One region of the Kribbella aluminosa genome, then DNA from elsewhere that is predicted to be linked to it. Evidence: riboswitches for the same ligand, from Rfam matches in the RefSeq annotation. Region 1 holds a riboswitch; the other holds the start of a gene.
What was found. A riboswitch is a leader RNA that binds a small molecule or an ion and turns the genes downstream of it on or off. The one in region 1 is predicted to bind glycine.
Positions count from the first base shown of each region.

Region 1 (3,357 bases):
TACGCGTCGATCGTTGCTGCTGGCAACCATGCGCCGGTGCTGCACTGGGTCCGCAACGACGGCCCGGTGAACGAGGGCGACGTGATCCTGCTGGACGCCGGCGTCGAGACCCGCACGCTCTACACCGCCGATGTGACCCGGACGTTCCCGGCCACCGGCGAGTACACCGCGGCGCAGCGGCAGGTGCACGACCTGGTCCACAAGGCCCAGCTCGCGTCGCTGGACGCCGTCAAGGTCGGGGCGCCGTACCGCGCCTTCCAGCACGAGGCGTTGCGCGTGCTGGCCGAGGGCCTGCGGGACTGGGGTCTGCTGGACGCGTCGATCGACGAGCTGCTCGGCCCGGACGGGCAGCAGCACCGCCGGTACATCGTCTGTGGCACCGGCCACTACATCGGCCTCGACGTACATGACTGCGACGCGTCCCGGCCGGAGGCGTACTTCGCCGGCACGATCGAGGCCGGGATGGCGCTTGCGGTCGAGCCGGGCCTGTACTTCCACCCGAACGACGAGACCGTGCCGCCGGAGCTGCGCGGGATCGGGATCCGGATCGAGGACAACGTGGTGGTGCACGAGGCCCGGCTCGAGATCCTCACCGAGGACCTGCCGATCACCACCGACGGGCTGGAGCAGTGGACCCGCTCGCACCTCGGGAGGTAATCAAGATTACCGATCACGAACGGTAACGTTCGCCGCCGCTCGACGATGTAGAGGGCGGGGAGGGCTGAACTCGGCCCGGCGCGTGGCAGTGGGGGGGCCGCGGTCCACGCGCCCGGCCGAGTCGGCCTCGACCGGGCCAGGGGGACCCGGCGGCCCCGACGTACGGGGAGTTACGACCATGAACCTACGAGTGCGCGTGGTGCACTGCGGAAGCCGGCGCTGGTACGCCGACATCGACGACGCCGACGATCCGCAACCGGACGATCCGTTCTGGTTCGTCGACAACTGCCGGACCCAGCCGCAGGCACTGGAGACCGCCTGCTCCGAGCTCAGGCTGATGTCGGGCCGGCTGGTGCGAGGCGATCGGCTCGACCGGGTGCTCGAAGTGACCGGCGTCCCGGTCTGACCGGCCACCCGGCCGGTGGTACGGCGGCGCAGGCGCTGCCGCGCTCCAGCACGTCCCGCGCGATCAGGTAGTCGTCGATCGCGGTCTGCATGCACGGGCTCTTGGCCCACTGCGGGCTCGCACCCCGAACATGGCTTGAGGGGGTTGTTAGGGTCGGCGGTGATGAGTACCAAACATGCACAGTGGTTCCGGGTGGTGGCGATCGCCGAGGCGATCTCGTGGACCGGGTTGCTGATCGGAATGCTGTTCAAGTACGTGCTGTCCGACAACGAGCTCGGGGTGAGGATCTTCGGCCCGATCCACGGCGGCGTCTTCGTCGCGTACGTCGTCACCGTGCTCGCTGTTCGCGGCCCACTGCGCTGGTCCTGGCCGGTCACACTGGCGGCGCTGGCGGCCAGTGTTCCGCCGCTGTTCACCTGGTTCTTCGAGATCTGGGCGGTCCGCACGGGCCGGATTGACGGCGCCGGGCAGACCGCCGTACCGTCCACAGCGTCAGCAAATTCAACAGCTGCATGAACCCGTGCGGGAGAGACCCGGCCAGAGCTGATTTCTGGTACCGGGCGCCGTAGGAGCAACTCTCCCCAAGAATCTCTCAGGCACCTTCACCGCGCGGGCGAGGCACCTCTGGAGAACGTCGGGTTCAACAGAGCGGGGAGGACACCAAACGGTCAACGGCGACCGGAAGGAACCTCCGCACGATGGCGATCAGTGTCTTCGATCTGTTCAGTATCGGGATCGGCCCGTCGAGCTCCCACACCGTGGGACCGATGCGCGCCGCCCGCACCTTCGCGCTCGGCCTCGCCGACGACGGCCTGCTGGCCGCGACGACGACTGTCGAGGCCCAGCTGTTCGGATCGCTCGGGGCCACCGGCCACGGGCACGGCAGCAACAAGGCGGTCGTCCTCGGGCTCGAGGGCGAGGACCCCGAGTCGATCGTGACGCACTCCGTCGACGCCCGGGTCGAGACGATCCGCGAGCGTGGCCGGCTGCTGCTCGCGGGCGTCCGGGAGATCGCGTTCGACGAGCGCCACGACCTCGTGATGCACCGTCGCAAGACGCTCCCGTACCACCCGAACGGGATGATCTTCGTCGCCCGTGACGACCAGGGCGCAGTACTGCGGGAACGCACGTACTACTCGGTCGGCGGCGGCTTCGTGGTCGACGAGAACGCCGCCGCGGGCGACCGGATCGTCCTCGACACCACCCCGCTGAAGTACCCGTTCAGCACCGGCGCCGAGCTGCTCGACCGGTGCCGGGAGTCGCAGTTGCCGGTCAGCGAGGTGATGCTCGCGAACGAGCTGGCCTGGCGGACCGAGGACGAGATCCGCGACGGCCTGCTGCGGATCTGGCAGGTGATGCAGGACTGCGTCCGCGAGGGCTGCGAGACCGAGGGCATCCTGCCCGGCGGCCTGAAGGTGCCGCGCCGCGCGCACTCCCTGCACCGGAAGCTCAGCCAGGACCCGTGGTCGGTCGACCCGCTCAAGGTGATGGACTGGGTGAACCTGTTCGCGCTCGCGGTCAACGAGCAGAACGCGTCCGGCGGCCGGATCGTCACCGCGCCGACGAACGGTGCCGCGGGCATCATTCCCGCCGTACTGCACTACTACCGGCGGTTCGTGCCGGGGGCAACCGAGGACGGCGCGGTCCGGTTCCTGCTGACGGCTGGTGCGATCGGCGTGCTCTACAAGGAGAACGCGTCGATCTCCGGCGCCGAGGTCGGCTGCCAGGGCGAGGTCGGGTCCGCCTGCTCGATGGCCGCGGCCGGTCTCTGCGAGGTTCTCGGCGGTACGCCGCAACAGGTCGAGAACGCCGCCGAGATTGGGATGGAGCACAACCTCGGCCTGACCTGCGACCCGGTCGGCGGGCTGGTGCAGATCCCGTGCATCGAGCGGAACGCGATGGCGTCGGTGAAGGCGATCAACGCGGCCCGGATGGCGATGCACGGCGACGGCGTCCACGTGGTCACGCTCGACAAGGTGATCAAGACGATGCGCGAGACCGGCCGGGACATGAAGGTCAAGTACAAGGAGACCTCCCGCGGCGGCCTCGCCGTCAACGTCATCGAGTGCTGATGCCGTGCACGTAGCACCCACACGACTGCCTAGGGATTGGCAGTACCAGGCTGCGCCGCACCGCGCGCGGAATACTGGAGTGCATGGGTGAGCTCGGGAGGACGTTGCATGCCTGGCGGGACCGGGTGACGCCGGCGGACGTCGGGTTGCCGACCGGCGGGAACCGGCGTGCGCCCGGTCTCCGGCGTGAGGAGCTGGCGCTGCTCGCCGGGCTGTCGGTCG
Region 1 covers NZ_JAGINT010000001.1:281,869-285,225, forward strand. The annotation lists gene JOF29_RS01465 (aminopeptidase P family protein) at 1-657, shown strand, start outside; gene JOF29_RS01470 (hypothetical protein) at 836-1,063, shown strand; gene JOF29_RS01475 (DUF3817 domain-containing protein) at 1,226-1,579, shown strand; glycine riboswitch at 1,577-1,681, shown strand; gene JOF29_RS01480 (L-serine ammonia-lyase) at 1,762-3,135, shown strand; gene JOF29_RS01485 (helix-turn-helix transcriptional regulator) at 3,219-3,357, shown strand, end outside.

Region 2 (3,357 bases), on a different contig from region 1:
CCACGCGGGCGACGAGCTCGCCGCCCGGCGCCGCGCCCGCATGACCGGCTGACATAGTTCTTCTCTGTGCGCCCACTCACTGCTGATTCGCTCCGCGGTGTGTGGGCGACTTTGTTGTTACCGCTGAACGCCGACGACTCGATCTCGTTCGACCGCCTCGAGTCTCAGGCTCAGGCTTTGGGTGAGACCTCCGTCGCCGGCTTGTACGCCCATGGGACGGCCGGGGAGTTCCAGACGCTGACCGAGGGCGAGTACGACCGGATCAACCACATCCTCGCCGCCGCCGGAAAACCGTTCCAGATCGGAGCGAGCCATCCGTCGGCCCAGGTCCAACTGTCGCGGGTGGAGCGGGCCGCGGAACTCGCGCCCGGAGCGATCCAGGTGATAGCCCCGGACTGGTTGCCGCTGAACCCCACCGAGCTGCTGGACTTCCTGCGGCGTATCGCCGAGGCGGCGGGGGACGTGCCGCTCGTGTTGTACAACCCGCCGCATGCGAAGACGGCTGTCACGACACAGCAGCTGTGCCAGTTGGCCGAGGCTGTGCCGAGTCTCATCGGGTTGAAGACGGCCGGTGGTGACAAGGCGTGGTTCGACGAGGCGACGCGGTCGGGGCTGGCGATCTTCGTGCCGGGGCACTTCCTGGCGAGTATGTCGTTACTCGGCGCACACGGCAGCTACTCGAACGTGGCAGCGCTCTCCCCGAACGGTGCGGTCGCCACCGCGCAGGATCTCGACGTCGAGCGGCGGATCGCCGAGTTCTTCGCGGCCCACGTCGTACCGCTGCAGCAGGCCGGGCTGTCGAACCCGGCGCTGGACAAGTTCCTGGCCGCGGTCGGCGGCTCGGCGGTCGGTGGCTGGGCGGTCGGTGGCTGGGCGGACGCCGGTACGCGCGTCCGCTGGCCGATGCAGGCGGCGACCGACGAGCAGGTGGCGGCGGCGCGGCCGGTCGCCCGGAGGCTGCTGCCCGAACTGTTCTGAACTGTTCCCGGATTCCTGGTAGCCTCGACTCAGCCGTTCACAGCACTCGGGAGAGACCCGCGTCAGCGGGCGCCGAAGGGGCAATTCCTCCCCGGAACCTCTCAGGCCCACGGACCGAGTGTCACAGGCGACTCTGAAGCGCACGTTGCTGAAATCGGCACGGCGTGACAGAGGGGGAGGCCACCGGCAGCGACATCAGCATCGGAGCCTCTAGTGAACGACACCCCTCGACTTTCGGCGACGTTCGCCGACCGGCACATCGGTCCGCGTCCGGACGAGATCACCCGGATGGTCAACCTCCTCGGGTACGACGACGTCGACGCGCTCGTGGACGCCGCCGTCCCGGCGTCGATCCGCTCGACCGAGGCGATGCGGCTGCCGGAGCCCGCGTCCGAGGTGGACGCGCTGACCGAGCTCCGCCAGCTGGCCGGCCGGAACACGATCGCCACCTCGATGATCGGCCAGGGGTACTACGGCACGTTCACGCCGTCGGTGATCGTCCGCCGCCTGGTCGAGAACCCGGCCTGGTACACCGCCTACACGCCGTACCAGCCGGAGATCTCCCAGGGCCGGCTCGAAGCCCTGCTGAACTTCCAGACCGTGGTCTCCGACCTGACCGGGCTGCCGACCGCGAACGCGTCGCTGCTCGACGAGGGCACCGCGGCCGCCGAGGCGATGACGCTCGCCCACCGCTCCAACAAGAAGAGTGCCTCCGACCGGTTCCTGGTAGACGCCGACACCTTCGCCCAGACGATCGCCGTGGTGAAGACCCGGGCCGAGGCGCTCGGGATCGAGGTCGTCGTCGCGGACACCACCGACGGCCTGCCCGAGGGCGACTTCTTCGGCTTCCTGGTGCAGTATCCGGGCTCGAACGGTCTGGTCCGCGACCTGAAGCCGCTCGTCGAGTCCGCGCACGAGCGCGGCACCCTGGTCGCCGTCGCCTCCGACCTGCTCGCGCTGACGGTGCTGGAGGCGCCGGGTGAGGCCGGCGCCGACATCGTCATCGGTTCCTCGCAGCGCTTCGGCGTACCGCTGTTCTACGGCGGCCCGCACGCCGGCTTCATGTCCGTACGGTCCGGTCTCGAGCGGTCGCTGCCCGGTCGCCTGGTCGGCGTGTCCGTCGATGCCGACGGCTCCCCGGCGTACCGGCTGGCGCTGCAGACGCGGGAGCAGCACATCCGCCGCGAGAAGGCGACGTCGAACATCTGTACCGCGCAGGTCCTGCTCGCGGTCGTCGCGTCGATGTACGCCGTCTACCACGGGCCGGAGGGGCTGCGCGCGATCGCCGAGCGGGTCCACGACTACGCCGGCAAACTCGCCGCCTCGCTGCGCACCGCCGGGGTCGAGGTCGTGCACGACGAGTTCTTCGACACCGTGCTCGCCCGCGTGCCCGGTCAGGCCGCCGATGTGGTGGACGCCGCCCGGCAGAACGGGATCTGGCTGCGGCTCGTCGACGCGGACCACGTCGGCATCTCCTGCGACGAGAAGACCGACGTCGCCACGCTCACCCGGGTCTGCCAGTCCTTCGGTGTGCAGTACGACGACACGCTCGGCGCGGCCGCGATCGCGGTGCCGCGGACGACGGAGTACCTGACGCATCCGGTCTTCAACACGCACCGGTCCGAGACGGCGATGCTGCGGTACCTGCGCAAGCTGTCCGACTACGACTACGCGCTGGACCGCGGGATGATCCCGCTCGGGTCCTGCACGATGAAGCTCAACGCGACCACCGAGATGGAGCCGGTCACCTGGCCGGAGTTCGCGGACCTGCACCCGTTCGCGCCGGTCGAGGACGCGGCCGGGTACGTGACGCTGATCGGGCAGCTGGAGCGCTGGCTGGCCGAGGTGACCGGGTACGCGAAGGTCTCGATCCAGCCGAACGCGGGCTCGCAGGGTGAGCTGGCCGGTCTGCTCGCGATCCGCGGGTACCACCGCGCTCAGGGCGACCTGGAACGCAACGTGTGCCTGATCCCGGCGTCGGCGCACGGCACCAACGCCGCGTCCGCGGTGATGGCCGGGATGAAGGTCGTCGTTGTCAAGGGCAACGACGACGGCACGATCAACCTCGACGACCTGCGCGCGAAGGCCGCCGAGCACGCTTCGCGGCTTGCGGCGATCATGATCACGTACCCGTCGACGCACGGCGTGTACGAGGAGAGCGTGCGCGAGGTCTGCCAGGTCGTCCACGACCACGGCGGCCAGGTGTACGTCGACGGCGCGAACCTGAACGCCCTGCTCGGGCTCGCGAAGCCGGGGGAGTTCGGCGGCGACGTCAGCCACCTGAACCTGCACAAGACGTTCTGCATCCCGCACGGCGGCGGCGGTCCGGGCGTCGGCCCGGTCGCGGTCGCGGCGCACCTGGCGCCGTACCTGCCGAAC
Region 2 covers NZ_JAGINT010000002.1:4,258,515-4,261,871, forward strand. The annotation lists gene JOF29_RS41335 (MerR family transcriptional regulator) at 1-52, shown strand, start outside; gene JOF29_RS41340 (dihydrodipicolinate synthase family protein) at 100-978, shown strand; glycine riboswitch at 1,016-1,105, shown strand; gene gcvP (aminomethyl-transferring glycine dehydrogenase) at 1,192-3,357, shown strand, end outside.
Region 2: linked by a shared signal. The riboswitch ahead of gcvP (aminomethyl-transferring glycine dehydrogenase) and the one ahead of JOF29_RS01480 (L-serine ammonia-lyase) in region 1 are both predicted to bind glycine.